One region of the Frigoribacterium sp. PvP121 genome, then DNA from elsewhere that is predicted to be linked to it. Evidence: predicted binding sites of a transcription regulator. Region 1 holds the regulator's gene; the other holds the start of a gene.
The links. Region 1 encodes LexA, which represses DNA repair genes until DNA is damaged. Its sites were predicted from a motif close to TCGAACANNTGTTCGA; they were not measured.
Positions count from the first base shown of each region.

Region 1 (15,462 bases):
CGCGGATGGGCATCGGCCTCGGCCTGATGATCGTGTCGATCAGCGCGCTCTGCCACATCTTCGGCGGGCAGCCACAGGCCGCGGAGGGCCTGCCCGCCCTCGCCGGCGGCGGCGGCGTGCTCGGCTGGCTCGTCGCCTCCTGGATGGTCGCCCTGGCCACCGAGTGGGTGGCCGTCCCGGTGGTCGTCGTGCTCCTCGTCTTCTCCGTCCTCATCACGACCAAGACCCCGCCGAACCACATCGGTCGACGCCTCGGCGAGCTCTACGCCTGGCTGTTCGGCGCGACCGCGGCCGAGCCCGGCACCGCCGAGGCCGCCGACGGGTCGACCGACGACGCCGAGAGCCTCCCGTGGTGGCGACGCACCAAGAGCGGTCGAGAAGACGACCCCGCCTACGACACCCCGGTCCTCACCGAGGCGCCGCCCGAACGGCCGGCCCGCCCGTCCCGGCGCGACCGCCGGGCCTCCGGCCCCGCCGCGGTCGAGGCCGCGCCGAGGAGCCCCCGCTTCGTCGACGAGGGCGCCACCGACGTCTTCGACATCAGCCTGCTCGACGAGCTCGACCGGGCCGAGGAGGCCGTCCGCGCCCGGGGCGTCGAGGTGCCCCCGGCCCCGGCTGCCGCCCCGGCTCCGGCCGCGGTCCGTGACGACTCCGCGACCGCGGCGACGACCGTGCTGCCGAGCGTGCCCGCGTCGCTGCCGCCCGCCGACCTCGCCGAGAGCGACGTCGCTGCAGCGGTGCTCGCCCCCGACGACGACGAGCTGCCGCCCGCCTCGCTCGACGTCGACGACGACTCGCCGCAGGCTCCCTACCGGCTGCCCGCCGCCTCCACCCTGGCCGTGGGCCCGCCCGCCAAGGCCCGCAGCGAGGCGAACGACGAGATCGTGCGCTCGATCACCGAGGTGCTCCGGCAGTTCTCGGTCGACGCGAAGGTCGTCGGCTTCAGCCGTGGCCCGACGGTCACCCGCTACGAGATCGAGCTCGGCCCGGGCGTGAAGGTGGAGAAGGTCACCGCGCTCAGCAAGAACCTCTCGTACGCGGTCGCGTCGAACGAGGTGCGGATCCTCTCGCCCATCCCCGGCAAGAGCGCGATCGGCGTCGAGATCCCCAACACCGACCGCGAGACGGTGTCGCTGGGCGACGTGCTGCGCTCCGGAGCCGCCGCGAAGAGCGTGCACCCGATGACGATCGGCGTCGGCAAGGACGTCGAGGGCGGCTACGTCGTCGCCAACCTCGCCAAGATGCCGCACCTGCTCGTGGCGGGCGCCACGGGCTCGGGCAAGTCGAGCTTCGTCAACTCGATGATCACGTCGCTGCTGATGCGGGCGAAGCCGACCGACGTGCGGATGGTCCTGATCGACCCGAAGCGCGTCGAGCTCTCGATCTACGCGGGCGTTCCCCACCTCATCACCCCCATCATCACGAACCCCAAGAAGGCCGCCGAGGCGCTCCAGTGGGTCGTGAAGGAGATGGACATGAGGTACGACGACCTCGCCAGCTTCGGCTTCCGGCACATCGACGACTTCAACCGCGCCGTGGTGGCGGGCGAGCTCGTGCTGCCCGCGGGCAGCGCGCGCACGCTCAAGCCCTACCCGTACCTGCTCGTGGTCGTCGACGAGCTCGCCGACCTCATGATGGTGGCCCCCCGCGACGTGGAGGACAGCATCGTGCGCATCACGCAGCTGGCCCGCGCCTCCGGCATCCACCTCGTCCTGGCGACGCAGCGCCCCTCGGTCGACGTCGTCACCGGCCTCATCAAGGCCAACGTGCCGTCGCGCTTCGCCTTCGCGGTGTCGAGCGTCACCGACTCGCGCGTCATCCTCGACCAGCCCGGCGCCGACAAGCTCATCGGCCAGGGCGACGGGCTCTTCCTGCCGATGGGCGCCTCGAAGGCGATGCGCGTGCAGGGCGCCTGGGTCCAAGAAGACGAGATCGCGCAGGTCGTGGCGCACGTCACCCGTCAGGCGCGCCCCGACTACCGGCCCGACGTGGCCGCGGTGGTCGAGAAGAAGGAGATCGACGGCGACATCGGCGACGACCTCGAGCTGCTGCTGGCGGCCGCGGAGCTCGTCGTCAGCACGCAGTTCGGCTCGACGTCGATGCTGCAGCGCAAGCTGCGGGTCGGCTTCGCCAAGGCGGGTCGCCTGATGGACCTGATGGAGTCGCGCGACATCGTCGGCCCCTCCGAGGGCTCGAAGGCGCGCGACGTGCTCGTGACTCCGGAGCAGCTGCCGGGGGTGCTGGCGAAGCTGCGCGGCGGCGACGACGAGCACGGGGCGGGCGCGCCCGCCGGCCTGCCCTCCGGGTCGGGCCCGCGACCGGGCTACGGCGACGACCCCGTCGCCGAGATGACGCGGGGCTACGACGAGGTCGACGGTGACGAGGGGTCGGAAGACGCCTGGGGCCTGACCGGGAGGGACTGACCCATGACCGACGACCGCAGCGGAGGCGCGTCCTCCGCCCCGGCGACCTTCCCCTTCCGAGGGCGGTTCGCGAGCAAGGGGCCCGGCCCCGCGAGCACGGCGAACATCGCGAACGTGGTCACGGTGGTGCGGATCCTCATGGCCCCGCTGTTCATCGCGTGGCTGCTCGTCGACGACGGCGCCGACGGGCCGCTGCGCATCGCGGCGGCGGTGCTCTTCGTCGTGGCGATCCTCACGGACAGCCTCGACGGTGCCCTGGCCCGCGGGCTCGACCTCGTCACCGACTTCGGCAAGATCGTCGACCCGATCGCCGACAAGGTCCTCATCGGCGGGGCGCTCGTCTCCCTGACGGTCCTCGGCGAGCTGCCCTGGTGGGTGACGGCCCTGATCCTGCTCCGCGAGGTCGGGATCACCGTCTACCGGTTCATCGTCATCCGTGACCGCGTCGTGCCGGCGTCCCGCGGCGGCAAGCTCAAGACGGTGCTCCAGGCCGTCGCCGTCACGCTCGCGCTCTTCCCGCTCTGGAACGTGTTCGGCGAGGCGATGCACTGGGTGAACGGCGTCCTCATGACGGCCGCGCTCGTGGCGACCCTCGTCTCCGGCGCCGACTACCTGCGCGTCGCCGCGAAGCACGGGCGGGGAGCGTGACGGCCGACGCGTCGTCGCTCGTCTCCGAGCTGGCGCGTCGCGGCCAGACCGTCGCCGTCGCGGAGTCGCTGACCGGCGGCCTGGTCGTGGCGGAGCTCGTGTCGGTGCCCGGAGCGTCCGCCGTCGTGCACGGCGGAGTGGTGGCCTACGCGACCGAGCTCAAGCACACCGTCCTCGGCGTGGACGCGGCGCAGCTCGCCGCGACGGGGCCCGTCGACCCCGACGTCGCGGCGGCCATGGCCGCGGGCGTGCGCGAGCGCCTCACCGTCGCCGGGGCGCCGGCGACTCTCGGCCTGGCGACGACCGGCGTCGCCGGCCCGGGGCCCCAGGGCGACCTGCCCGCGGGCACGGTCTACATCGCGCTGGCCACCGCCGACGACAGCCGCGTACGGCGTCTCGACCTCCGCGGCGACCGCGGAGCCATCCGATCGGGCACCGTCTCCGAACTCCTGTCACTGCTGGCCGAGTGGCTCGACGAGACGCGGGAATGATCCGCGTTTCGGTCTCGTTACAACTGCCGGGTTCACAAGCGTCGTACAGATCGTGGTGGTTACAGTGACAACGATCGTCGCGCAGAGTTACCCACCCACCACTGACGTCCGTCTGGTGGGGCGTCCATCCGGAGGAGGGTCCCATGGTTCTGGTTCGTCAAGAAATCGGTGACGTCCTTCGCGACTTCCGCCTGCAGAAGGGCCGGACGCTCCGACAGGTCGCCAGCAAGGCGAGCGTCGCGCTCGGGTACCTCAGCGAGGTCGAGCGTGGTCAGAAAGAGGCCAGCTCGGAGATCCTCGCGTCGGTGGCCGACGCGCTCGAGACTCCCATCTCGGTGATCATGCGCGAGGTGGGTGACCGCATGGCGGTCATCGAGGGCCTCAACCCGATCCCCGACACGCTGCCCGACGACCTCGTCGCCGAGTTCGACACCGACCTCGCGGTGCGCTGAGCTCCCGCTCACCACGTCGCCCCGAACGCCCCCGGCCCTCGCCGGGGGCGTTCGTCGTGTGCGGTTCGCGGGCAGTCGCGGGTAGCCTCGAACGATGCGCAAGAGCGAGTTCCGTCGTGCCGTCGTCGACGAGTTCGGGGAGGCCTACGGCCGCGTCGTGACCCGTGACCTGGTCATCGCCGAGCTCGGCGACCGCACCGCCGACGAGGCCGTGGCGCAGGGCGTCCCGCCGCGCGACGTCTGGCTGGCGCTCTGCGCCGCCGAGGGCGTCCCCGTCGCCCGGCGGCACGGCGTCGGACTGCCCGAGCCGCGGCGCTGAGCCCGCGCTGCCGCTCGTCGGAGCGTTCGACACGCCGCGGACGCCTGTCGAACATCCGTTCGGATCGGTGTAGCGTCCTCCCCAGGGCGTCGAAGCCCCGGGCTCTCCACGGGCCACCGTGCCGGCATCCCGGATGTCGGTGGTGGCTCGTAGCGTTCACTGCATCGACGTTCCACCGGTCCCGACCCTCGTCGGGGCCACCAGCCTTGTCGTCACGCTGAGCTCCTTGCCCCACCGGTGACCAGCGACGCGACAGCCTACAGGCGCACGGACATCATCCCGAAGGAGAACAGCATGCCCTCAGCAGAGAACCGCGAGAAGGCCCTCGAGACCGCTCTCGCGCAGATCGACCGTCAGTTCGGCAAGGGTGCTGTCATGCGCCTCGGCAGCGACGAGCGCGCGCCCGTCGCCGTCATCCCCACCGGCTCGATCGCGCTCGACGTCGCACTCGGCATCGGGGGCATCCCCCGCGGCCGCATCGTCGAGATCTACGGTCCCGAGTCGTCCGGGAAGACGACGTTGACCCTCCACGCCATCGCCAACGCCCAGCGCAACGGCGGCATCGCGGCCTTCATCGACGCCGAGCACGCGCTCGACCCGGAGTACGCCAAGAAGCTCGGCGTCGACATCGACGCCCTCCTCGTGTCGCAGCCCGACACCGGCGAGCAGGCCCTCGAGATCGCCGACATGCTCGTGCGGTCGGGCTCCATCGACCTCATCGTCATCGACTCCGTCGCCGCGCTCGTGCCCCGTGCAGAGATCGAGGGCGAGATGGGCGACTCGCACGTCGGCCTGCAGGCCCGCCTGATGTCGCAGGCCCTCCGCAAGCTGACCGGTGGCCTGAGCCAGACCGGCACGACCATGATCTTCATCAACCAGCTGCGCGAGAAGATCGGCGTGTTCTTCGGCAGCCCCGAGACGACCGCCGGCGGCAAGGCGCTGAAGTTCTACGCGTCGGTCCGTCTCGACATCCGTCGCATCGAGACCCTGAAAGACGGCACCGACGCGGTGGGCAACCGCACCCGCGTCAAGGTCGTCAAGAACAAGATGGCGCCGCCCTTCAAGCAGGCCGAGTTCGACATCCTCTACGGCGTCGGCATCTCTCGCGAGGGCAGCCTGATCGACTTCGGTGTCGAGCACGGCATCGTCCGCAAGTCCGGTGCCTGGTACACCTACGAGGGTGACCAGCTCGGCCAGGGCAAGGAGAACTCGCGCAACTTCCTCATCAAGAACGCGCCCGTCGCCGACGAGATCGAGCAGAAGATCCTCGCCAAGCTCGGCGTCGGCGCCGCAGCGGCCCCGGCGGCTCCGGTCGAGTCGATCGAGGCGAAGATCGCCGCTCGCAAGGGCGCATGACGCACGACGACGAGCAGAGCGACGGCTCGGCCCTCGCCCCCGTGACACCGCTCTTCGGTGTCCGGGGTGCGGGGTCGGGCCGTCGGCCCGCGCCCGACGACGCGCCCGCGCCGGTCGCCGACGACACCGCGGCCCCGCCTCGCCGTCTCGAGGTCGTTCCCTCCGCCGAGCCGGTCGCCGCCGAGCCGGTCGACGCGTCTGGTGACGCCGAAGTCCTCGACCCTGACGGCGACGTGCAGCTCGACCCCGTGACAGGCTGGGCGGTCTCCGGCCCGCTGGGCTCGGCAGCCGGGCGGCCCGACGCCGTGGACGGCGCTCCCGCCGTCGACGAGGCGAGCGACGAGGAGGGCGAGACCTCGTCGACTCCCGGCGATCCCGTCGCGGAGACCGCCGAGCGGCTGGCTGCGATCAGCGCCCACTGGTCGGCACCGACGTCGGAGGAGCCGACCGCGGAGGAGCCACCGGCGTCCAGCTCGCCCCGCAGCCGGTCACGACTCCGGGCCGTCGAGCCCACGATCGAGCCTGACGTGGAGGCGACCGAGCCCGAGCCCGAAGACCTCGACGCCCAGCGACGACGTGCCGAGAACGTCAGCCTCCACGCCCTGTCGCGCCGCGGAGTGTCCTCCGCCGAGATGACCACGCTGCTCCGCAGCCGTGACCTCGACGAGGAGGTGGTGCTGGGCGAGGTGGCTCGCCTGGAGGGCGTCGGGCTCCTCAACGACCGCGAGCTCGCGGAGAACCTCGTCCGCTCCAAGCAGGAGCGGAAGGGGCTCGGTCGGGGAGCCGTGACGTCGGAGCTCCGGCAGCGCGGGCTCGACGCCTCGGTCGTCGAGGAGGCCCTGGCCGACATCGACGACGACGACGAGCAGTCCCGGGCCGACGAGTGGGCCCGCAAGCGCGTCGGGTCCCTCCGTGGGCTCGACCACGCCACCGCCGAGCGGCGCCTGAACGGCTACCTGATGAGGCGCGGCTACCGGTCCGACGTCGTCCGTCGTGCCATCGAGAAGGTGCTGCCCCGCGGCGGCAGCCCGCGGGGAGGCGGCGTCCGCTTCGAGTGACCGACGGGCTCCGGGGCGTGGGCACCGATCTAGACTGGGTCACCATGACGACGGTCACCTCCGCCCCGCTCCCGGCCGCTCCGGCGGAGGTCCGTCCGCGCACCTACGAGGTGCGCACCTACGGCTGCCAGATGAACGTCCACGACTCCGAGCGGCTGAGCGGCTCGCTCGAGGCGTCCGGCCTCGTCGCCGCCCCGGAGGGGGCGGAGGCCGACGTCGTCGTCATCAACACCTGTGCGGTTCGCGAGAACGCCGACAAGAAGCTCTACGGCACGCTCGGCCAGCTGGCCGGGGTCAAGCGGAAGCACGCCGGCATGCAGATCGCCGTCGGCGGCTGCCTCGCCCAGAAGGACCGCGCGGCCATCCTCGAGACGGCGCCCTGGGTCGACGTGGTCTTCGGCACCCACAACACCGGCTCCCTCCCGGCCCTGCTCGAGCGTGCGCGGCACAACGACGAGGCGCAGGTCGAGATCCTCGAGTCCCTCGAGGTCTTCCCGTCGACGCTGCCGACCAAGCGCGAATCGACGCACAGCGGCTGGGTCAGCATCTCGGTCGGCTGCAACAACACCTGCACCTTCTGCATCGTGCCGTCCCTCCGGGGCAAGGAGCGCGACCGGCGCCCGGGCGACGTCCTCGCCGAGGTGCGGTCGCTCGTCGAGGACGGCGCGATCGAGGTCACCCTGCTCGGCCAGAACGTCAACAGCTACGGCGTCGAGTTCGGCGACCGGCTCGCGTTCTCGAAGCTGCTGCGTGCGGTGGGCCAGGTCGAGGGCCTCGAGCGCGTGCGCTTCACGAGCCCGCACCCGGCCTCGTTCACCGACGACGTCATCGAGGCGATGGCCGAGACGCCGACGGTCATGCCGCAGCTCCACATGCCCCTGCAGTCCGGCTCCGACCGGGTGCTGCGCGCCATGCGGCGGAGCTACCGCAGCGAGCGTTTCCTGGGCATCCTCGACCGTGTGCGGGCCGCGATGCCGCACGCGGCGATCAGCACCGACATCATCGTGGGCTTCCCCGGCGAGACCGAAGCCGACTTCGCCGAGACCCTCCGTGTCGTCGAGGAGGCGCGGTTCGCGTCCGCCTTCACCTTCCAGTACTCGGTGCGGCCCGGCACCCCGGCCGGCGAGATGCCCGACCAGCTGCCGAAGGCCGTCGTGCAGGAGCGCTACGAGCGCCTCGTCGCCCTGCAGGACTCGATCTCCGCCGCCGAGAACCGCGCCCAGGTCGGCAGGGTCGTGCAGGTCATGATCGCCGCCGGCGAGGGGCGCAAGGACGCGGCGACGCTGCGCCTCTCCGGCCGCGCGGAGGACAGCCGTCTGGTGCACGTCGAGGTGCCGGGCGGTGCCGAGGCCCCGCGGCCCGGCGACGTCGTCTCGGTCCAGGTCACCGACGCCGCCCCGTTCTACCTGATCGCCGACGCGGGCCCCGGCCGGCCCTGGAGCCTCCGCCGCACGCGGGCGGGCGATGCGTGGGACCGCGCCCAGGCGGCGTCCTGCGGCGTCCCCACGACCGCGGGGGGCGCCTCCGGCACGACCGCGGCGCCGCGCGTGTCGCTCGGCCTGCCGGCCCTCCGGGTCGCGACGACGCCGATCTACAGCACGACCGACGACCTCCGCTGACGTGCTGGTCGCGATCGTCGGCTCGACCGGCACGGGCAAGTCCGCGTTCTCCCTCGACCTCGCGGAGGCCCTCGTCGCCCGCGGGGTGGCGGCCGAGGTCGTCAACGCCGACGCTATGCAGCTGTACCGCGGCATGGACGTCGGCACGGCGAAGCTGCCGCCCGCCGAGCGCCGGGGAGTGCCGCACCACCTCCTCGACGTCCTGAGCGTCACCGACGAGGCCAGCGTCGAGTGGTACCAGAAGGAGGCGCGCGCGGCCGTCGACGCCGTCCTGGCCCGCGGTGCCGTCCCCCTCCTCGTCGGCGGCTCCGGGCTGTACGTCTCGAGCGTGCTCTACGACTACCGCTTCCCCGGCACCGACCCCGTCGTGCGGGCACGGTTCGAGGCGCTGGGCGAGAGCGGCGGTCCGCGCGCGCTCCACGCGCTGCTCCGCGAGACCGACCCCCGCGCCGCCGAGTCCATCGGCCCGCACAACGCCCGACGGCTCGTGCGGGCGCTCGAGGTGGGGGAGATCACGGGGGAGCCGTTCTCCGCCTCCCTGCCCGACGAGGCGCCCCGGTGGCGCGACTCCCTCGTGGTCGGCCTCCGCGAGGAGCGCTCCGTGCTCGTGCCGCGGCTCGACGAGCGCGTGGAGGGGATGTGGGCGGGCGGCCTGCTCGACGAGGTCGCGCACCTCGCGACCCTCGGCCTCGACCGGGGAGTCACCGCCCGGCGGGCCATCGGCTACGCGCAGGCGGCGGCGCAGCTGCGGGGCGAGGTCGACCAGCGGGAGGCGGTCGAGACGACGCAGGCCCTCACGCGTCGCTACGCCCGCCGCCAGGTCAGCTGGTTCCGCCGCCTGCCCGACGTCGACTGGTCGTCGACGGGGGAGGCGGGGGCCGTCGAGCGGGCCGTCGCTAGACTCCTCGGGTGACCACCACCCTGCAGTTCACCAAGGGCCAGGGCACCGGCAACGACTTCGTGTTGTTCACCGATGCCGACGCCGAGGTCGACCTAGACCCCGTGACCATCCGGGCGCTCACGGACCGCCACTTCGGCGTGGGGGGCGACGGCGTCATCCGGGCCGTGAAGACCGCCTCGCTGCCCGGCGGCGCCTCCGGGTTCGTCGGCGACGAGGTCGGCCGCCCCGAGTGGTTCATGGACTACCACAACGCCGACGGCAGCGTCGCCGAGATGTGCGGCAACGGCATCCGCGTCTACGTGCGCTACCTGCTCGAGCGCGGCCTCGTCGAGCTGGCCGAGGGCGAGCGCCTGGCGATCGGCACCCGCGCCGGGGTCCGCTGGGTCGAGCGATCCGTCGACGGCTTCCGCGTCGACCTCGGGGCCTGGCGCCTCGACGACGCCGAGCCGACCGTGCGCGCCCGTGAGCTGCACGCCGCGCGCCCCGGCCTCTCGCTCTCCGTGGGCAACCCCCACGTCGTCGTCGCGCTGGCCGGCGACGCCGAGCTCGACGCGGTCGACCTCGCCTACGCGCCGATGCTCGACCCCGTGCCGAGCGACGGCGCCAACGTCGAGTTCGTCGTCCCCTCCGACCCCCTCGTCGTCGACGGCGTGGGCCGCATCCGCATGCGCGTCCACGAGCGCGGCAGCGGCGAGACGCTCTCCTGCGGCACCGGGGCGGCGGCCGCGGCCCTCGCGACCCGCCACTGGGCGGGCACGGGCGCCCCGGCGTCCTGGCTCGTCACGGTGCCGGGCGGCGTGGTCGGCGTCCGTGTCACCGCTCACCCCGACGGCGAGCACGTCTCGCTCAGCGGGCCGGCCGAGCTGGTCTACAGCGGCGCCCTGACCATCTGACGCACGCAGCTCCCTCGCGGGGCCGACCCGCGCCTCCCCGGGGTCAGCTGCGGGTGGCGCGGAGGATGCGGTACCCCTTGCTGGTGGAGGCGCGGCGCACGTCGACGACGTCGCCCATCGTCTCGCCGATCCAGCGCTGCAGGGAGTCCGCGCCGAGGTTCTTCTGCACGACGAGCCAGGCGTCGGCCCCCTCCTCGAGCCGGGGGAGCCAGCGCTCGAGGATGCCGTGCAGCTCGGCCTTGCCGACGCGGATGGGCGGGTTCGACCAGATGGTCGCGAAGCGCACGTCGTCGGGAACATCGTCCGGGGTGACGGCGTTGACGTTGTGGAGGCCGGCGGCCCGGGCGTTCTCGCGCACGAGCTGCAGGACCCTCTCGTTCACGTCGACGGCCCACACCGTCGCGTCGGGTGACATCAGCGCGAGGCTCAGGGTGACGGGCCCCCATCCGCACCCGACGTCGAGGAGGTCGCCCACCGGGGGCGGCGCCGGGGTGCCGGCCAGCAGCACCGACGTGCCGGGGTCGACCCGGCCGGGGCTGAAGACGCCCGCGGCCGTCGTGATCGAGAGCTCACGGCCCGCGAGGGTCGCCGTGATCGTGCGAGGACGCAGCTCGCTCTCCGGCTCCCGGGAGAAGTAGTGCTCGCTCGACATGACCCACAACCTACCGAAGATGCAGGGCCCGCCCGTCCGGGCGCCCTGCGACCTGCCTGACGAAAGGGCTACGATCACACCGATGACAGACACTCCCTCCACCCCGCTCGACGCCGAGCAGGGCGACCAGCTGCCCGACGACGTCGTCGCCCGGGTGCTGGAGCGCGCGGCGGCCCGCTCCTCCGCGTACACCGTCTTCTCGCCCGCGCAGGCGATCCAGACCCGTTCGCTCACCGACGTCGGCTCCGACGGCGAGCAGCTCGACCGTGACGACCGTGCCGCGCTCCGGCGCGTGGGCGGCCTGTCGACCGAGCTCGAGGACGTCACCGAGGTCGAGTACCGCCAGCTGCGGCTCGAGAACGTCGTGCTGATCGGCGTCTGGTCGCAGGGGTCGCTCGGCGACGCCGAGAACTCCCTGCGCGAGCTCGCCGCCCTGGCCGAGACCGCCGGCGCCGTCGTGCTCGACGGGCTGCTGCAGCGCCGCCCGAACCCCGACCCGAGCACCTACCTCGGCAAGGGCAAGGCGGAGGAGCTCCGGCAGACCGTCGCCGCCCTCGGCGCCGACACGGTCATCGCCGACACCGAGCTCGCGCCCAGCCAGCGACGCGCCCTCGAGGACGTCGTGAAGGTCAAGGTGATCGACCGGACCGCGGTGATCCTCGACATCTTCAGCCAGCACGCCAAGAGCCGGGAGGGCAAGGCGCAGGTCGAGCTCGCGCAGCTCGAGTACCTGCTGCCCCGCCTGCGCGGCTGGGGCGAGTCGATGTCGCGCCAGGCCGGTGGCCAGGTCGGCGGCGCCGGCGCCGGAATGGGAAGCCGTGGCCCCGGTGAGACGAAGATCGAGCTCGACCGTCGCCGCATCCACACCCGCATGGCGCGCCTCCGTCGCCAGATCAAGGAGATGAAGCCGGCGCGCGACGCCAAGCGCGCGAACCGCGACCGCAACGAGGTGCCCTCCGTCGCGATCGCGGGCTACACGAACGCCGGCAAGAGCAGCCTGCTGAACCGCCTGACGAGCGCGGGCGTCCTCGTCGAGAACGCCCTGTTCGCGACCCTCGACGCCACGGTGCGCAAGAGCTCGACGCCCGACGGCCGCCCGTTCACGTACGTCGACACGGTCGGCTTCGTGCGCAACCTGCCGCACCAGCTCGTCGAGGCGTTCCGGTCGACCCTCGAGGAGGTCGCCGCGAGCGACGTCATCGTGCACGTGGTCGACGGCTCGCACCCCGACCCGGCCGCGCAGCTGGCGACCGTGCGCCAGGTGATCTCCGAGGTCGACGGCCACGACATCGCCGAGGTCGTCGTCTTCAACAAGGCCGACCTCGTCGACGCCGACCAGCGGCTCGTGCTGCAGGGCCTCGAGCCCTCGGCGGTCTTCGTCTCCGCCCGGACGGGCGAGGGCGTCGACGAGCTGCTCGACCGCGTCGCCGGCCTCCTGCCGGAGCCCGAGGTCGAGGTCGACCTGCTCGTGCCGTACGACCGCGGAGAGGTCGTGGCGCACCTGCACGACGCGGGCCGCGTCGTCTCGACCGACTACGAGGAGGCCGGCACGCGCCTCCACGCCCGGGTGTACCCGAGCGACGTGGCCGCCCTGGCACCGTTCGTGCAGCCGGCGGTCGCCCGGCGCTGAGCGCCGGCCCTCCGCCACAGCACGAAGGCCCCCTGCCGTCTCGGCAGGGGGCCTTCGTCGTCACGGTCGACGGTGGTGCAGGAGTCGCGGGTCGTGCCGTCGAGGCCGCCGCGACCCAGCCCGCTACACCGAGCGCAGCACCGCCACGACCTTGCCGACGATCTGGGCGTGGTCGCCCAGGATCGGCTCGAAGGCGCTGTTGCGGGGGAGCAGCCAGGTGTGGCCGTCGCGCTGGCGGAAGACCTTGACGGTCGCCTCGTCGTCGAGCATCGCCGCGACGATGTCGCCGTTCTCCGCGCTCTGCTGCTGGCGGACGACGACCCAGTCGCCGTCGCAGATGGCGGCGTCGACCATGGAGTCGCCGACGACGCGCAGCATGAAGAGATCGCCCTTGCCCACGAGCTGGCGGGGCAGGGGCATGACGTCCTCCACCTGCTGCTCGGCGGTGATGGGCACGCCGGCGGCGATCCGGCCGACCATGGGCACGTGGGCGGTGTCGCCGTCGTCGCTGCTGGTGAGGATGGTGGTGACCGGAGCGGAGGGGGCCGACTCGTCGGCGAGCACCTCGAGGGCGCGAGGCCGGTTCGGGTCGCGGCGGATGCGGCCGGCGAGCTCGAGCTGGTTGAGCTGGTGCGTGACGCTCGACAGCGAGCGGAGGCCGACCGCGTCGCCGATCTCGCGCATGCTCGGCGGGTAGCCGCTCTGGGCGATGCTCGCCTGGATAGCCGCCAGGATCGACTCCTGCTTCGCCGTCAGGGCCTTGCGGGAGGGGGCCGTCACGGCCGCGCTCGCGCGCTGCGGGTCGCTCATCTGTCTCCTGACGTCGGATGTCGGTGGTCGCTGTTTGACTCCCACCATCGATCGAAACCGTATCCGATGACGACGCCCCAGCCACACACCTGTTCGAGTGTGTCGCAGATCCGGAGGGCGTCGGAGGGGGATGAGGGGTTGAATCGACCACGGATCGAATGTATGTTCGGAACACGTCTTCGTGTCCGGCATTCCCGGCCGAGTGCCGGGCACGAATTCGCAGTCTTCTCTCGCGGTGAAAGGACCCACCCCATGAGCGCCATCGTCAGCAGCATCAGCATCGCCCCCAGCATCGACGGCACCCCCGTCCGCACCCGTCTCCGCATCACGCGCCGCGGTCGTCGCGTCGTCGCGGCCACCGTCGCGCTGGGCGTGGCGGGCATCGTCGGGGGCGTCCTGCTCGCCGGCCCCGGGGCGCAGGCCTCCGACAGCTCGGCCGCCGTGGCGTTCGAGCACGTCACGGTCGAGGGCGGCGAGACGCTCTGGCAGGTCGCCCACGAGATCGCCCCCACGAAAGACCCCCGTGACGTCGTCAGCGACATCGTCCGGCTGAACGCCCTCGGCAGCGCCGAGGTCAGCGCGGGGCAGACCCTCGCCGTCCCGACGAAGTACTCCGACTGACCCGTCGGCAGCGGCCGTCGTCCCGGTGACGGTCGGGGCGCGCCTCGCGCCTACCATGGAGGGGTGTCCTTCAGTCTCGACGACCTGCCCCTCCGCGACGACCTCCGCGGCCTGACCCCGTACGGCGCCCCCCAGAAGAAGGTGCCCGTCGCCCTCAACGTCAACGAGAACACGCATCCCGTGCCCGCCGACGTGGCCCGCGACATCGTCGCGTCGATCGCCGAGGCGCTGCACGAGGTCAACCGCTACCCCGACCGTGAGTTCACGGCCCTGCGCGAGGCGCTGGCGGCCTATCTCGGGCACGGCGTCACGCCTGAGCAGATCTGGGCGGCGAACGGCTCGAACGAGGTCATCCAGCAGCTGCTCCAGGCGTTCGGCGGCCCCGGTCGTTCCGTCCTCGGGTTCCCGCCCACGTACTCGATGCACTCGATCATCACCGTCGGCACCGGCAGCACCTGGGTCGAGGGTCGCCGCGACGAGGGCTTCGGCATCTCGCCCGAGACCGCCGTCGCCGAGATCGAGCGCGTCCGCCCCGACATCGTCTTCTTCTGCGGCCCCAACAACCCCACCGGCACGCCGCTCGACCTCGCCACGGTCGAGGCGGCCTACGACGCGACCGACGGCATAGTCTTCGTCGACGAGGCCTACGCCGAGTTCATGCCGCCCGGGCAGCAGACGGCGTTGACCCTCCTCGAGGGGCGTCCGCGCCTCGTCGTCTCGCGCACGATGAGCAAGGCGTTCGCCTTCGCCGGGGCCCGCGTCGGGTACCTGGCCGCGCACCCGGCCGTGGCCGACGCGCTCCGTCTCGTCCGCCTCCCGTACCACCTCTCCTCGTTGACGCAGGCGGCCGCCGTCGCGGCCCTCCGTCACGCCGACGAGATGCTCGCCATGGTCGACGACATCCGGGGCCAGCGCGACCGCATCGTGCGCGAGCTGGCCGCGATGGGCTACGAGCCGTGGCCGACCTGGTCGAACTTCGTCCTGTTCGGCGGCGTCGACGACCCGTCCGACGTCTTCGAACGGCTCCTCGAGCGCGGCATCATCGTGCGCGACCTGGGCATCCCCGGCCACCTCCGGGTGAGCGCCGGCACCGAGGCCGAGACCACCGCGTTCCTCGACGCCCTCCGCGACATTAGGCTCTCCTCGTGACCGATCAGCGCGCCTCCCGCACCGCCTCCCTGACCCGATCGACGAGCGAGTCGAGCGTCGCCCTCTCGCTCGACCTCGACGGCACGGGGCGGTCGACCGTCTCGTCGTCGGTGCCGTTCTTCGACCACATGCTGACCGCGCTCTCGAAGCACTCGCTGATCGACCTCGACGTGACCGCCACCGGCGACACGCACATCGACGCGCACCACACCGTGGAGGACATCGGCATCACGTTCGGCACGGCGCTGAGGGAGGCCCTCGGCGACAAGTCGGGCATCTCGCGCTACGGCGACGCGCTCGTGCCGCTCGACGAGGCCCTCGTGCAGGCGGTCGTCGACGTGTCGGGTCGCCCCTACCTCGTCCACACCGGCGAGCCCGCGGGCTTCGAGCACCACCTCATCGGCGGGCACTTCACCGGCTCGCTCGTGCGCCACGTCTTC
Region 1 covers NZ_JAFIBR010000001.1:2,736,527-2,751,988, reverse strand. Annotated here, with positions in the region: gene JOE43_RS12805 (DNA translocase FtsK) at 1-2,423, shown strand, start outside; gene pgsA (CDP-diacylglycerol--glycerol-3-phosphate 3-phosphatidyltransferase) at 2,427-3,071, shown strand; gene JOE43_RS12795 (CinA family protein) at 3,068-3,562, shown strand; gene JOE43_RS12790 (helix-turn-helix domain-containing protein) at 3,706-4,014, shown strand; gene JOE43_RS12785 (DUF3046 domain-containing protein) at 4,109-4,333, shown strand; gene recA (recombinase RecA) at 4,628-5,689, shown strand; gene JOE43_RS12775 (regulatory protein RecX) at 5,686-6,747, shown strand; gene miaB (tRNA (N6-isopentenyl adenosine(37)-C2)-methylthiotransferase MiaB) at 6,792-8,366, shown strand; gene miaA (tRNA (adenosine(37)-N6)-dimethylallyltransferase MiaA) at 8,368-9,279, shown strand; gene dapF (diaminopimelate epimerase) at 9,276-10,160, shown strand; gene JOE43_RS12755 (class I SAM-dependent methyltransferase) at 10,204-10,812, opposite strand; gene hflX (GTPase HflX) at 10,895-12,442, shown strand; gene lexA (transcriptional repressor LexA) at 12,566-13,252, opposite strand; gene JOE43_RS12740 (hypothetical protein) at 13,505-13,873, shown strand; gene JOE43_RS12735 (histidinol-phosphate transaminase) at 13,937-15,022, shown strand; gene hisB (imidazoleglycerol-phosphate dehydratase HisB) at 15,019-15,462, shown strand, end outside.

Region 2 (15,462 bases), 660 kb from region 1:
GCTCCGGGCGATCGCCGGCGATCCCGCCGACGTGCAGATCATGTACGGCCTCGCCGGCGAGCGGTACCTGCACGAGAGCGAGCTGGAGCACCTGCCGGGCTACGAGGGCGCCTCCCCCGTCCGGCTCGGCAACGCCGCGTTCACCCAGTACCAGGGCGACATCTTCGGCGAGGTCATGGTCGCCCTGCACGAGGCCCGTCAGCTCGGGGTGGCCGAGTCGGAGTACTCCTGGCCGCTGCAGCGCGCCCTGATGCAGTACGTCGAGGACAACTGGACCCGCCCCGACAACGGCATCTGGGAGATCCGCGGCGAACCGCAGCACTTCACCCACTCCCGCGTCATGATCTGGGCCGCCCTCGACCGAGCCGTCCAGGGCGTCGAGCAGTTCGGGCTCGACGGGCCCGTCGACCGGTGGCGGAGCCTCCGCGACGAGGTCCGTGCCGAGGTCGAGGAGCAGGGCTGGGACGCCGACCGGGGCACGTACACGCAGCACTACGGCTCGGCCGAGGTCGACGCCTCGCTGCTGCAGCTCGCCCAGGTGGGCTTCGTCGCCCCCGACGACCCTCGCATGCTCGGCACCGTCGCCGCGGTCGAGCACGACCTCCTCCAGGACGGCCTGCTGCTGCGCTACCGCACCGAGTCGGGGGTCGACGGCCTCGAGGGCACGGAGCACCCCTTCCTCACCTGCTCGTTCTGGCTGGCGGAGCAGTACGCCCGGTCGGGGCGCGTGGAGGACGCCGTGACGCTCATGGACCGTCTCGTCGGCTGGTGCAACGACGTCGGCATGCTCTCGGAGGAGATCGAGGTGTCCACGGGCCGCCACGTCGGCAACACCCCGCAGGCGCTGTCGCACCTCGCCCTCGTGCGAGCCGCCGACGCCATCGGCGGTGCCCTCGACGCGCGGCGCTGACGGACGCCCCGTCCGTCGAGACGGCGTCGCCCGTCGGCCCCGGCGGACACGACGAGGCCGCCCTGCCGGTGGGCAGGGCGGCCTCGTCGTGGGGCGGCGCTCAGGGCGCCGCCGGGCGGTCGGCGCCGATCAGGCGGGCCAGTCCGCGGGGCCGGTCGAGCCGGCCGCGTAGGTGTCGAGCGGCACGTCGCCGGCCGTCCAGGCGTCGACGACGGGCGCCACGATGGCCCAGCAGCGCTCCGCGACGTCGCCGCGGATCGACAGGGTCGGGTCGTCGTGGAAGATCCCGCTGAGCACCTCGCCGTAGGGCGTGAGCTCGGGCTTGCCCAGCGTGACCTGGAAGGTGGACTTCTCCAGGTCGAAGGGGTTGCCCTTGCCGTTGGTGGTGACGCCGAGCTCCATCGTCTCGGGGCTGATCTCGATGCGGAGCGTGTCGGGCGTCGACGAGCCGTTCAGGCCCTCGGGCAGCGCGGGGACGGGCTTGAAGGTGATCAGCACCTCCTTGCGGATCTTCGTCATGCCCTTGCCGGAGCGCAGGATGAAGGGCACGCCGGCCCAGCGACGCGTCTTGACCTCGAACTCGACCTCGGCGAGGGTCTCGGTCTGGCGCTCGTTGTCGACGCCCTCCTCGTCGGAGTACGACGGGACGTCCTTGCCGTCGATCGTGCCGGCCGTGTACTGCGCCCGACGGCTCGAGGCCACGGGGTCGCCGCCCTTGACCCAGGTGGCCCGCAGCACGCGTGCGATCTCGCTGCGCAGCTCGACCGAGTCGATGCTCGACGGGGCGTCCATCGCGATGACGGCGAGCACCTGCAGGAGGTGGCTCTGGATCATGTCAACCAGGGCGCCGGCCTTGTCGTAGTACTGCGCGCGGCCCTCGAGGCCGAGGACCTCGTCGTAGAAGATCTCGACCTTCTCGATGTTCTCGCCGTTCCACACCGGCTCGAAGAGGCGGTTCGCGAAGCGGAGGCCGATCATGTTGAGGACGGTCGCGCGGCCGAGGAAGTGGTCGGTCCGGTGGATGCGCTCCTCCGGGACGATCTTCAGCAGCTCGGCGTTCAGCTCACGCGCGCTCTCCTCGTCGGAGCCGAAGGGCTTCTCGAGGGCGAGGCGCAGGCCGTCGGGCAGGTCGATCTCGGCGAGCGCCTGGATCACCTTGGTGCTGATCGCCGGGGGCAGCGCGAAGTACATCACCGGGGTGCCCTCGGAGGCCTCGAAGAGGGCCTTGAGGTGCTCGACGGTGGTGGGGTCGCCCTGCATGTAGCGGCTGGAGGCGAGGGTCTTCTTCGCGAGGTCGCTGCCGGCGTCGCCGTTGAAGGCCGTCTTGACGACGCCGTCCCACTCGTCGGGGGTGCGCTCGCTGCGGCCGGTGCCGATGAGCTGGACGTCGACGCCGCGGTCGCTCTTCAGGAGGCTGGCGAGGCCGGGCAGCAGGAGGCGCTCGGTGAGGTCGCCGGAGGCTCCGAGGATGATGAGGGTGGTGGTGTCGGTCACTGTGCAGCTTTCGTGAGGGCGGCGAACTCGTCGTCGCTGAGGTCGATCTGGGCGGCGGCGACGTTGTCCTCCAGGTGCGAGACGCTGGACGTGCCGGGGATGGGGAGCATGACCGGCGAGCGCCGGAGCAGCCACGCGAGGGCGAGCTGCGAGGGGGTGGCGTCGTGCTCGGTCGCGAGGGCGTCGAGCGGCCCGCCCGGTGCGGCGAGCGCGCCGGTGGCGAGCGGGAACCACGGGATGAAGGCGATGCCCTCGGCCTCGCTGTGGTCGAGCAGCGCCTCGGCGTCGCGGGAGGCGAGGTTGTAGAGGTTCTGGACGGAGGCGATGGTCGCGGTCTGCTGCGCCTCCTTGAGCTCGTCGACGGAGACCTCGGAGAGGCCGATGTGGCGGATCTTGCCCTCCTGCTGCAGGGCGGCGAGCTCGCCGACCTGGTCGGCGAGGGGCACGGCCGGGTCGATGCGGTGCAGCTGGAAGAGGTCGATGCGGTCGAGCCCGAGGATGCGGAGGCTCATCTCCACCTGCTGGCGGAGGTACTCGGGGCGGCCGACGGGTCGCCAGTCGCCGGGGCCCGGGCGGGTGAGGCCGGCCTTGGTGGCGATGACGACGTCGTCGCCGTAGGGGTGCAGGGCCTCGCGCAGCAGCGGCTCGGCCACGTCGGGGCCGTAGGAGTCGGCGGTGTCGAAGAAGGTCACGCCGAGCTCGACGGCCCGCCGGATGACCCGGACGGCCTCGTCGTGGTCACGGGGCTGGCCCCAGACCCCCTCGCCGGTGAGCTGCATGGTGCCGTACCCGAGGCGGGTGACGGGGAGGTCGCCTCCGATGGTGAACTGCCCGGAGGCAGCCGCCGACGGGGACGTGGTGTCGGTGGTCATGGTCGTCCTTCCTCGATGCGGGCCGAGAGCTGCGGACGACGAGCGCGTCCGCGCCGGTGTGCTGGGGGCCCCGGTGGGTCAACGCGACGGGCGGCGGACCATTCCCGGCCCCCGCGGGGCCGCCCGGGGAGGGCAGCGCGTCGCGCTCGGGCGCCGGTGCCCGGTCAACCGTACTGCTCCCGCGGGGAGCACGTTCACCGGCGGGGCTCGGTGTCGCGGGGCGCGGTGGGGTCGTCGACGGGGCCGGTGCTGTCGGTGCCGCCCTCGGTCGGTCCGTCGCCCGCGCGGCCGTCGGCGGGGCCGGTGTCGGCCTCGGTGTCGCTCCCCGCGCCTCCCCCGCCCTCGTCGTCCGCCCCCGTGTCGTCCGGCACCGCGTCGTCGTCGGGTCGGGGCGCCGTGGTGTCGTCGGGGTCGAGCGCGGCAATGATGCGGCCCATCGAGACGGCGATCGAGACGCCCCCGCTGGTGTCGGTGGTGGGCAGGTGCCGGTGCTCGTCGATCGCCTCCCAGAGGTCGGCGACCCGGCGCCGGGCCTCGACGAACGCGTCGACGTCGTCGCCGCCCCGGAGCCGGACGACCTCGGCGACGGCGTGCGCGGCGCGGGCGACGACCGGCGCGAGCTCCTCGACGATGCCGATCTGGCGGCCGATGCGGCGCCCCAGGATGCCGGAGACCTCCGCCATGTCCTGGAGGTGGAACCCGACGCGCTCGAAGACGACGAGGTCGGCGTACTCCTGGCCGAGGTCGCGGCGCCGGAGCTTCCAGCGCGGGTTGAGCCGTCGGGACTCGTCGGCGTACTGCACGGCGTCGCGCACCCGCCGGAGGGTGCCGGGCAGCTCCGCCACGCGTCGCTCCCAGTCGTCGCCCTCGAGCGGCCAGCGGGCCTCGAAGACCGCGGCGACGTCGTCGGTGCGGTCGGCGAGCGAGGCCTGCAGCGAGCGCAGCCGCTCGTCGGCCCGCCCGGCGTAGAGCGGCGGCACGAGGAGGTAGTTGACCGTCAGCCCGACCACGACGCCGACCGCGACCTGGATGACGTAGCCCGTCGAGTAGTCGGCCTGGTCGCCCTCCGTGGTCGCGCTGCCGCCGAGCAGCAGCACGAAGAGCCCGGCCGTGAGCACCCAGTCCCGCCCGGCGCCGAGCCGGCGGATGCCCGCGAGCAGCGTTCCCACGCCGACGACCGCCGCGACGGCGAGCACGCCGGGCTGCCCCTCCTGCAGCGAGAAGACGACCGTGGCCAGCACGATGCCCACGACGAGGCCGAGCAGGGTCTGCACGCCCTGGCGGAGCGACGCCTTGATGGTCGGGTACATCGCGATCACCGCGCCGAGCGGGGCGTAGTACGGGTACTCGGCCGCCACGCCGGGCACGTGCGGCGCCAGCCAGTAGGCGAGGGCCGCGGCGAGCGCCGCCTTCACGGCCAGCAGGAGGCGCGGCTGGCCGAGCAGGACGCGCGCCCACCGCGAGGCGGTGCGGACGTCACCCCGGACGTCGGGGCGGGAGCCGCTCGGGCGTCGGTCGGGCATGCACCGATGATGACAGCCCGGCGGCGGTGCGGCCCAGCCGAGGACGTACACTGATCGAACACACGTTCGACCAGACCTGGCCGGGGTCCCGACTCGGAGCACGACCATGCGCTTCACCCACCTCCACGTGGCCTCCTCGTTCAGCGCGCACCACGGCACGACCCCGCCCGCCCAGCTGGTCGAGCGGGCGGCGGCCGACGAGGCCGACGCCCTCGCGATCACCGACCGCGACGGGCTCTACGGGGCGATCCGGCACATCGGGGCCTGCCGGTCGGCCGGCATCGACCCGATCGTCGGGGTGGAGCTGGGCTGCGCCGACGACCGGGCGGAGGCGGCGACGGCGACGGCGACCGGCAGCCGGACGGCCGCCTCCGCCGCGGCCCCGGTCGACCGGGTCGTGGTGCTCGCCCACGGCTCCGGCGAGGGCCGGGCCGGCGAGGGCTGGGCGGCTCTCTGCCGCCTGATCAGCGCCGCGCACGGCCGGGCCACGCGCCGGGCGGCGGGCAGCGCCAACAGCACGGCGACCATCGGGCGCTCCCGGCTGCGGGCGTTCCTGCGGGGCGACGAGGGCGCCTCCGCCACGGTGCTGCTGGGCCCCGACTCCGACGTGGGCCGGCTGGTGCGCGAGGGGCGCAGCACCGCGGCCGCCGCCTTCCTCGCCGACTGGGCCCGCGAGCTGCCGGGGGGCGTCGTCGTCGAGGTCGTCTGCCACCTCACCGAGCCCGGCGAGAGCCGGAGCGTGCGGCACGCGGCCCGGATGCTCGAGCTCGCCGAGCACGTGGGGGTGCCGGCGGTGCTGACGAACGCGGTGCGCTACCTCGATGCCGACGGCGCGGTGACGGCCGACGTGCTCGACTCGGCGGGCCACCTGGCACCGCTCGGCTCCTTCACGCCGCAGCCCAACGCGCAGGCGACCCTGAAGGACGGCGCGGCGATGCGCGCGATCGCCCACCTCGTCGCCGACGCCTCGTCGCTGTCGCGCCGGGCGGCGGAGGAGATGCTCGCCGCGACCGAGCGGCTGGCCGACCGCTGCCGGCTCGACCCCGACGCCGACCTCCGCTGGCGGCAGCCCAAGGTGCCCGAGCTGAGCGCGATCGGCGTCGAGGGCGACCCCGACCAGGTGCTGCTCCGCCGGGCGGAGGCGGGGGTCACGGCCCGCTTCGGGCACGCGGGCCAGGGCCTCCGCCGCACCGTCGAGGAGCGCATGCGCTACGAGCTGGGCATCATCTCGGGCTTCGGCTTCGCGGGCTACTTCCTCACCGTCGCCGACGTCTCGCAGCTGATGCGCGACATGAGGGTCAGGAACGCCGCCCGCGGGTCGGGCGCGGGCAGCCTCGTCACCTACCTGCTGCGCATCTCGAACGTCGACCCGATCGAGCACGACCTGCTCTTCGAGCGGTTCCTCGGCAACAAGCGGGAGACCCTGCCCGACATCGACATCGACGTGGAGTCGGCCCGGCGGCACGAGATCTACCGGGCGATCTTCGACCGCTACGGCAGCAACCGGGTCACCCTCATGTCGATGCAGTCGACCTACCGGGGCCGGGGGGCCGTCCGTGACGCCGGCCAGGCGCTCGGCCTCGACGACGAGCAGATCGACATGGTCGCCAACAACGTGTGGCGCTCCAACGCCCGTGACCTCCGCACCGCCATGGCGGAGAAGCCCGAGCTGCGCGCCATCGCCGACCTCGCGCGGCAGAACGGCCAGATCGACCTCCTCGTCGACCTGACCGAGCGGCTCGACCGGCTCCCCCGGCACATCTCGATGCACCCGTGCGGCGTGATCCTCGGCGACTCCGACCTGCTCAGCACGACGCCCGTGCAGCCGAGCGGCATCGGCCTGCCGATGAGCCAGTTCGACAAGCACGACATGAACGACGCCGGCCTCCTCAAGCTCGACGTGCTCGGGGTCCGGATGCAGAGCTCGATGGCCTACGCCCTCGACGAGATCGAGCGGGTCAACGGCTCCCGCGCAGCCGTCGCGGGCGGCCTCTCGGTCGACGTGCCCTACGTGAACCGCGAGGGGCGGGTCGAGCTCGACGAGATCCCCCACGACGACGAGCCCACCTTCGAGGCCATCCGCACCACGCACACGCTCGGCATGTTCCAGATCGAGAGCCCGGGCCAGCGCGAGCTGATCGGCAAGATGCAGCCCGACCGCTACAGCGACCTGATCGCCGACATCTCGCTGTTCCGCCCCGGGCCGATGAAGGGCAACATGGTCGCGCCCTTCCTCGACACCAAGCACGGCTTCCAGCAGCCCGACTACCTGCACCCGAGCTTCGCGTCGTTCCTCGACGACAGCTACGGGGTCGTGATCTACCACGAGCACGTCCTGCGGATCCTCGAGGCGACGATGGAGGTGTCGCTCGCCGAGGCCGACGAGCTCCGCCGGCACATGGGCAAGGGCGCCGACGACGACCTCGAGGTGGAGTTCCGGCGCCGCACGCGGGCCAACGTCGACGAGCGGGGCAGGAGGCGCTTCACCGACGCGCAGGTCGACCGGATCTGGGCGGTGCTCAAGGGGTTCGGCTCGTTCGGCTTCTGCAAGGCGCACGGAGCGGCCTTCGCCCTGCCCACCTACCAGAGTGCCTGGCTGAAGACCCACTACCCCGCGGAGTTCCTCGCGGGGCTGCTCACCCACGACCCCGGCATGTACCCGAAGCGGCTGCTGCTCACCGAGGCACGACGCATGGGGGTGCCCGTGCTGCCGCTCGACGTCAACCAGTCGACCGACGTCTACAGCGTCGAGCGCGTGCGCGCCCCCGCGACCCCGATCGCCCCGAGCCGCCCCGGCGACCTCGGCATCCGGCTCTCGCTCGCCGACGTGCACGGCATCACCGACGCCGAGCTCGCGCGGATCGTCGTGGGCCGGCCCTACGACTCCATCACCGACTTCTGGCAGCGCGCGACGCCGTCACGGCGGCTCGTGGAGCGCCTCGCGCAGGTCGGGGCGCTCGACTCGCTGGCCGGCCCGGGCCGCACGCGGGGCGACGTGCTGGCCCGTGTGCGGTCGCTGACCCAGCGCACCGCCCGGCCCCGCGCCTCCGACGTCGAGAACCAGCTCGACTTCAGCGTCGACGACTCGGCCGAGGTGCCGACCGGCACGCCCGACGTGAGCCTCCGCGACCGGGTCAGCGACGAGCTCGACATCCTCTCGATGGAGGTCAGCGAGCACGTCGTCGAGAGCTACCGGCCGATGCTCGACGACCTCGGGGTCACGCGGGCCGCCGACCTGCGCGACCACTGGAACGGCACGACCGTGCTCGTCGCCGGCATCCGCATCGCCACGCAGACGCCGCCCATGCGCAGCGGCAAGCGGGTCGTCTTCATCAGCCTCGACGACGGCACCGGCTGCGCCGACGCGACCTTCTTCGAGGAGGCCCAGTCGCGGGCGGGCTCGCTGCTCTTCGGCACCAAGCTCATGCTGATCCAGGGGCGCACCCGGCGCACCGGGGAGAAGGGCATCTCGCTGGAGGCGGAGAACGCCTGGGACTTGAAGGCGATGTGGCGCGACTGGCAGGCGAGCCGTGCCTCGGCCGCCTCCGGGCCGGGGGGCGCCGAGCTGCCCGACCTCTCGGACGCCCCTGCGTAGGGTGGCGGGCATGAGCGACGACCAGCAGGCGAAGGGCACGTACGTCGAGCCCGGCCAGGAGTACACCCGCGACACGAACTACATCGAGGACAGGATCACGCGCGACGCCGTCGACGGCTGGCCCGTCGAGCCGGGCCGGTACCGCCTGGTCGCCGCCCGGGCCTGCCCCTGGGCAAACCGCACCGTCATCTCGCGCCGCCTCCTCGGCCTCGAGGACGTCATCTCGCTCGGCCTGCCCGGCCCCACCCACGACGCCCGCAGCTGGACCTTCGACCTCGACCCCGACGGCCGCGACCCGGTGCTCGGCATCGAGCGCCTGCAGGAGGCCTTCTTCGCCCGCACGCCCGACTACGCCCGCGGCATCACCGTGCCCGCGATCGTCGACGTGCCGAGCGGCAAGGTCGTCACCAACGACTTCCCGCAGATCACGCTCGACTTCGCCACCGAGTGGCGCGAGCACCACCGCGAGGGCGCGCCCGACCTCTACCCCGATCACCTGCGGGCCGAGATCGACGAGGTGAACGCGGTCGTGTTCCGCGACGTCAACAACGGCGTCTACCGCGCGGGGTTCGCCGGGTCGCAGAAGAGCTACGAGCGGGCGTACGACACGCTGTTCGCCCGTCTCGACTGGCTCTCCGAGCGCCTGGAGGGCCAGCGGTTCCTCGTCGGCGACACGATCACCGAGGCCGACATCCGCCTCTTCACCACCCTCGCCCGCTTCGACGCGGTGTACCACGAGCACTTCAAGTGCAACCGCTCGAAGCTCACCGAGATGCCGGTGCTCTGGGCCTACGCCCGCGACCTGTTCCAGACCCCCGGGTTCGGCGACACGATCGACTTCGCGCAGATCAAGGCGCACTACTACGTCGTGCACAGCGACATCAACCCGACCGGCATCGTGCCCGCCGGCCCCGACCCGTCGGGCTGGCTGACCGCCCACGGCCGGGAGGAGCTCGGCGGCCGGCCCTTCGGCGACGGCACCCCGCCGCCCCCGCCGCGCGAGGGCGAGCAGGTGCCGCCGCTCGTCGCGTGATCGACCCGGGCGACCAGCTGCGCGCCACCCGCGACGACGCGCTCGCCCTGGCCGTGCGCCTCCGACAGGACATGGAGGCGGTGGCCGCGGCCCGCGAGGGGGCCAACGTCGACGACGAGCACGACCCCGAGGGGTCGACGATCGCCTACGAACGGTCGCAGCTCGACGCGGTGCGGCGGTCGGCCCTCGAGCGGGCCGACGACGCCGACGCGGCGCTGCGGCGGCTCGCCGACGGGACGTTCGGCCGCTGCGAGCGGTGCTCGGCCCGGATCGGCGAGGCGAGGCTCGCGGCCCGGCCGACCGCGCGGCTCTGCATCGACTGCGCGCGCTAGCTCGCGACGGGGCCGGGCGCACCGGGGTCGGGCGCACCGGGGTCGGGCGCAGCGGCGGGGTCGGGAGCAGCGGTGGGGTCGGCGACCGCGTACACGCCGTGCCCGACCCGCTCGAGCCTCCCCTGGCGGGTCAGGACGCTGAGGGTCGAGAGGACGCTGCTGCGGCGGTACCCCGGCAGCGCGGCCACGAGCGCGGTCGTCGACAGCGGCCCCGCACGGAGGGCCTCGGGGATGCGGTCGGCGAGCGACGCGCCCGAGCCGACCCCCGCCTCCTCGACGTCGCCCTCCCCGTCGGCCCCCGCGCGGTCGGCGCGGTAGTCCGCCCTGGCCTGGTCGAGGTCGTCGGCCGACACCCGTGTGGTGCCGCCGTCCGCCCCTGAGGCGTGCGCGTAGGGGGCGAGCGTCAGCGACCGCCCGACGCGGGCGTACACGGCCGACGCGCTGGTGCCCTGGTGCTCGGCGATCTCGGGGTAGGAGGCGCCGCCGAGCAGCAGCACCGCCTCGCCCTCCAGCCCCAGCCACTGGCCGAGCGTCGCGATCTCCCACCCGGCCGTCGTGACGGCCGAGCCCCACACCTCGATGTCGTCGGCGTGCTCGGAGGTGAGGCCGTCGAGGTCGTCGAGCAGGTCGAGCAGCCGCTGTCGGGCGTCGGCGACGATCTCCGCGGTGAACCGCGGCGGGCGCTGAAGTTTGATCGGTCGTGACATCTGTGAAAGACTATCCAAGTTGTCCGAACGCGGGCACCTCACACTTAGCTGCACCAAGGAGATCCCATGGCTTTCGCAATCGTGCGTGCCGGCGGTCGTCAGGAGAAGGTCGAGGTCGGGACGATCCTGACCGTCGACCGTCTCAAGGCGAACACGTCCGACACCGTCTCGTTCGTCCCCGTCCTGCACGTCGACGGCGACACCGTCCTCTCGGGCGACGACCTCGCCTCGGTGACCGTCGAGGGCGAGGTCCTCAACGACCTCCGCGGCCCGAAGATCGTCATCCAGAACTACAAGAACAAGACCGGCTACAAGCGTCGCATGGGCTTCCGTGCCGACCTCACCCGCGTCAAGATCACCAAGATCTCCAAGTAAAGGGAGCTGAGCACACATGGCACACAAGAAGGGCGCATCGTCCACCCGCAACGGTCGTGACTCGAACGCTCAGCGCCTCGGCGTGAAGCGCTTCGGCGGCCAGGTCGTCCTCGCCGGCGAGATCCTCGTCCGCCAGCGCGGCACCCACTTCCACCCCGGCGCCAACGTCGGCCGTGGCGGCGACGACACGCTGTTCGCCCTCGCCCCCGGCGCGGTCGAGTTCGGCACCAAGGGCGGCCGCAAGGTCGTCAACATCGTCGCCTCCGCCGTGAGCGTCGACGCGTAGCACCCCCCCGGCCGCACCTGCGGCACTGCTGAGGCGGTCGCCCCCTGACGGGGCGGCCGCCTCCGTCGTCTCCGCGACACCTGTACCCCACGGGGCCAGCGCGCTCCCTGCCGCCGGGCGTAGACGGGAGGCATGAAGGCTCTCACCTACCAGTCCATCGCCGACGTCGCCGTCACCGAGGTGCCCGACCCCACGATCGTGGAGCCGACCGACGCGGTGATCAAGGTCACCTCGGCCGCGATCTGCGGCAGCGACCTGCACCTCTACGACGTCTTCGACCCCTACCTCGACAAGGGCGACGTCCTCGGCCACGAGACCATGGGCGTCGTCACCGCCGTCGGCTCGGCCGTCTCGCGCATCCAGGTCGGCGACCGCGTCGTCGTCCCGTTCGTCATCGCCTGCCGTGCGTGCTTCATGTGCGAGCGAGGCCTGTTCTCGCAGTGCGAGACCACGCAGGTGACCGAGTACGGCTCCGGCGCGACCCTCTACGGCTACACCAAGCTCTACGGCCAGGTGCCCGGCGGCCAGGCCGAGCAGCTGCGCATCCAGCGCGCCGACGCCAACCTCGTGAAGGTCGGGCACGACCTCCCCGACGAGCGCTACCTCTTCCTCAGCGACATCCTCCCCACGGCGTGGCAGGGCGTCGAGTACGCGCAGGTGCCCGAGGGAGGCACGCTGGTCGTCCTGGGGCTCGGTCCCGTCGGCCAGTTCGCGGCCCGCATCGGCGTGCACAAGGGCTTCCGGGTGATCGGCGTCGACCCCGTCCCCGAGCGCCGCGCCATGGCCGAGCGCCACGGCGTCGAGGTGCTCGACCTCACGAAGGACGTCGCCGACGTCATCAAGGGCATGACCGACGACCGCGGCCCCGACTCCGTCGTCGACGCCGTCGGCATGGAGGCCCACGACCACGGCGGCGTCAGCATGGTGCAGAAGTTCGCCGCGGCCCTGCCCGACAAGGTCGGCCAGGCGCTCATGCAGAAGGCCGGCGTCGACAGCCTCAGCGCCATGCACCTCGCCTTCGAGGTCGTCCGACGCGGCGGCACCGTCTCGCTGTCGGGCGTCTACGGCGGAACGGCCGACCCGACTCCCTTCCTCACCCTCTTCGACAAGCAGATCACCATCAAGATGGGCCAGTGCAACGTCCACCAGTGGATGGACACCCTGATGCCCCTCGTCGAAGACCCGGCCGACCCGCTCGGCACCGAGGACCTCACGACCCACCCGGTGCCCCTCGACCGCGCGCCGGAGATGTACGAGCTCTTCAAGAAGAAGGAGGACGGCTGCATCAAGGTGGTGCTCAAGCCGTAGCGCGACTCCCCGCAGGTCCCCGCCGGGCCCCGCTCCGCCCCGTCCTGGGGCCTGGCGGGGCCCTCCGCGCGTCTGTAGCGTCGCGGGGCGTCGACGTGTCCGATCAGTTCGCTGATCGTTCACCCGAACACGCACCGACGTTCACCGGCCGTGGAGCAAACGAATGGTGGACTGGTGACGAAGGAACAACGAGGGCCTCGTCCTGGGGCCGTCGTCGGCGACACGTGAATGAGAGAACCATGGATCTCCGGACGGCCGAGCACCCGAGGCCCGACCACTTCATCCTGCACCTCAGCGACACCCACCTCGTCGGCGGTGACGCCGACCTCTACGGCGACGTCGACAGCGAGGGTCGTCTCGCACAGATCCTCGCCGGGGTCGAGGCCTCCGGGATGCGACCGGAGGCGATCATCCTCACCGGCGACCTCGCCGACAAGGGCGAGCCGGCCGCTTACCGCAAGCTCCGGGCCCTGCTCGAGCCGGTCGCGGAGCGCCTCGGGGCCCAGATCATCTGGGCCATGGGCAACCACGACGAGCGCGGCGCGTTCCGTGAGCAGCTCTTCGGGCAGATGCCCTCCGACCGCCCCGTCGACTTCGTCTACGACGTCGACGGCCTGCGCGTCATCACGCTCGACACGTCGGTGCCGGGCCACCACCACGGCGAGCTCACCGGCGACCAGCTCGACTGGCTGGCGGAAGAGCTCTCGACCCCCGCGGAGCACGGCACCATCATCGCCATGCACCACCCGCCGGTGCCCAGCGTGCAGGACCTCAGCGTCCTGGTCGAGCTGCGCGACCAGGCGTCGCTGGCCGAGGTCATCGAGGGCAGCGACGTCCGGTCGATCATCGCCGGGCACCTGCACTACTCGACCACGGCGATGTTCGCGGGCGTGCCCGTCTCGGTGGCCTCCGCCACCTGCTACACGCAGGACCTCGCCGTCGGCGGCACCCGCGGCCGCGACGGCGCGCAGTCGTACAACCTGGTGCACGTCTACGCCGACACGGTCGTGCACTCGGTCGTGCCGATCGGCTCGTACGCGACGGTCGGCGAGTACGTCTCGCCCTCGTCGACGGCGGAGCGCCTCGCCCTCGCCGGCGTGCGGATCGCCCCCGCCGCGCCCCGCCACCGCCGGACCGACACCGCCCCGGTGCCCGTCGTCACCCGCGACCTCGCGCTGACCGGCCCCATCGACACCCTCTGACCCGAGCCGGCCGGCCGCTGCCGGTCGGCCCTGTCGGCAACTCCTGCGCCGTGTCCCGCTCGCCGTTGCCGTCGCCGTTCCGGCGACGTCGCGCAGGAGTCGTCGACACGTCTCACGGGTCTTCGGCATCGTCTCCGCACCCGCACCTCCTCGCTCGGGCCGGACGGCCCTGAGCACGGCGCACGGGCGCCACGTCGGCAACTCCTGCGCCGTGTCCCGCTCGCCGCTGCCGTCGCCGTTCCGGCGACGTCGCGCAGGAGTTGTCGACGGTCGGCGCGCCCCGCAGTCGTGTCAGGGGGCAGATCGTGCCCTCATGCGGCGTTCGGCGTTTCGTGTCTGAGTCCGGCGTTCCGTGTTCGGCGTTCGGCGGTCCGTGTTCGGCGTTCGGCGGTCCGTGTTCGGCGTTCGGCATTCGGCGTACGGCGTCCGGCGTCCGGAGTCCGGAGTCCGGCGTCCGGCGTCCGGAGTCCGGAGTCCGGAGTCCGGCGTTCGGAGTTCGGCGTACGGCGTACGGCGTACGGCGTTCGGAGTTCGGCGTACGGCGTACGGCGTACGGCGTACGGCGTTCGGAGTTCGGCGTACGGAGTTCGGAGTTCCGAGTTCCGAGTTCCGAGTTCCGAGTTCGGAGTTCGGAGTTCGGAGTTCGGCGGACAGGGTCCTGCAGTCGGCATTCGGCATTCGGCGTTCGGCGTTCGGCGTTCCGAGTTCGGAGTTCCGAGTTCCGCGTTCGGCGTTCGGGATCTGAGACATCACCTCACCGCGGGGCGCTCGAGAGCAGGGCCCCGCGGACGATCGGCGAGAGGGCGACACGACGCGACGGCGATCGACGACGCGACCCTGGCTGGCTCCTAGACCGCCCGCTCCGGACCCTGCTGCGCCATGTAGCTCCGCAGCCGACGGAGGTAGTGGTCCCGCAGGACGTGCCGCACCCGGCCAGGCAGCCGCGGCACGACGACCCGGCTCACGCCCACGACGAGGTCGAAGAGCCGCTGCCGCCCCGCTCCCCACGGCAGCCCGAACGCCTCCCTGACCGTCGTCGGCAGCAGCCCCGCCGTCACGAGGCGCGCCAGCGGCATGGCCAGCCGCAACGCCACGGGCACGTTGACGGGGTGCAGCAGCTGGTACGCGACGTCGCGGGTGACCGCGTCGACGGACAGCCCGGCGAGCTGGGCGTCCCACCAGGCGCGGAAGTCGGCCCGGGTCGCCGGCCACAGTTCGGGAGGCATCTGGAGCGCCGAGCCGACCACGACGTACTCGCGGTACACGTCCTCCGCGGCCTGGGGCGAGAGCGCACCGTGGACGCGCTCGTAGAGCGAGATCGCCGAGTCGTACAGCGTCGCCGCCACCCACAGCTGCAGCTGCGGGTCGACGGCGTCGTAGGAGACCGGCGAGGAGGCGGTGCTCCTGACGGGCCGGTGGGCCCGGTCCACGAGCGCCCGCACGAATGCCACCTCCTCGGGCGTGCCGAAGACGATGGCGTAGAGGTAGGTCATCGTGCCGTGCAGGCGGGCGAGCGGCCGGTCGACGAAGTCGCTGTGGTCGGCGACCCCGTGCCCCACGGCCGGGTTCGCGAGCTGGAGCAGGATGGCCCGGCCGCCGCCGCCGAGCAGCAGAGACTCCCCCGCCATGTCGGAGATCGAGCGCACGTCGGCGCCCCACCGCACGCCGTCGCCCCTCATGCCGTCAGCCTACGCGCGGCGAGGAGCGGGCAGGCTCCCCCGACAGCGGCTCGCTAGGCTCGCGGCATGGCCGTCCCCGACTTCATCCTGACCCTCCGCGAGTCGATCGGCACTGCGCCGCTCTGGCTCTCCGGCGTGACCGCCGT
Region 2 covers NZ_JAFIBR010000001.1:2,077,759-2,093,220, reverse strand. Annotated here, with positions in the region: gene JOE43_RS09750 (glycoside hydrolase family 15 protein) at 1-910, shown strand, start outside; gene JOE43_RS09745 (glucose-6-phosphate dehydrogenase) at 1,040-2,404, opposite strand; gene JOE43_RS09740 (aldo/keto reductase) at 2,401-3,276, opposite strand; gene JOE43_RS09735 (FUSC family protein) at 3,471-4,799, opposite strand; gene JOE43_RS09730 (DNA polymerase III subunit alpha) at 4,906-8,394, shown strand; gene JOE43_RS09725 (glutathione S-transferase family protein) at 8,405-9,427, shown strand; gene JOE43_RS09720 (TraR/DksA family transcriptional regulator) at 9,424-9,759, shown strand; gene JOE43_RS09715 (hypothetical protein) at 9,756-10,466, opposite strand; gene rplU (50S ribosomal protein L21) at 10,533-10,841, shown strand; gene rpmA (50S ribosomal protein L27) at 10,858-11,127, shown strand; gene JOE43_RS09700 (alcohol dehydrogenase catalytic domain-containing protein) at 11,260-12,435, shown strand; gene JOE43_RS09695 (phosphodiesterase) at 12,675-13,637, shown strand; gene JOE43_RS09690 (oxygenase MpaB family protein) at 14,486-15,316, opposite strand; gene JOE43_RS09685 (NUDIX domain-containing protein) at 15,383-15,462, shown strand, end outside.
Region 2: JOE43_RS09730 (DNA polymerase III subunit alpha) is a predicted target of LexA. The motif match lies at 4,854-4,869, and genes of this name have one in related genera.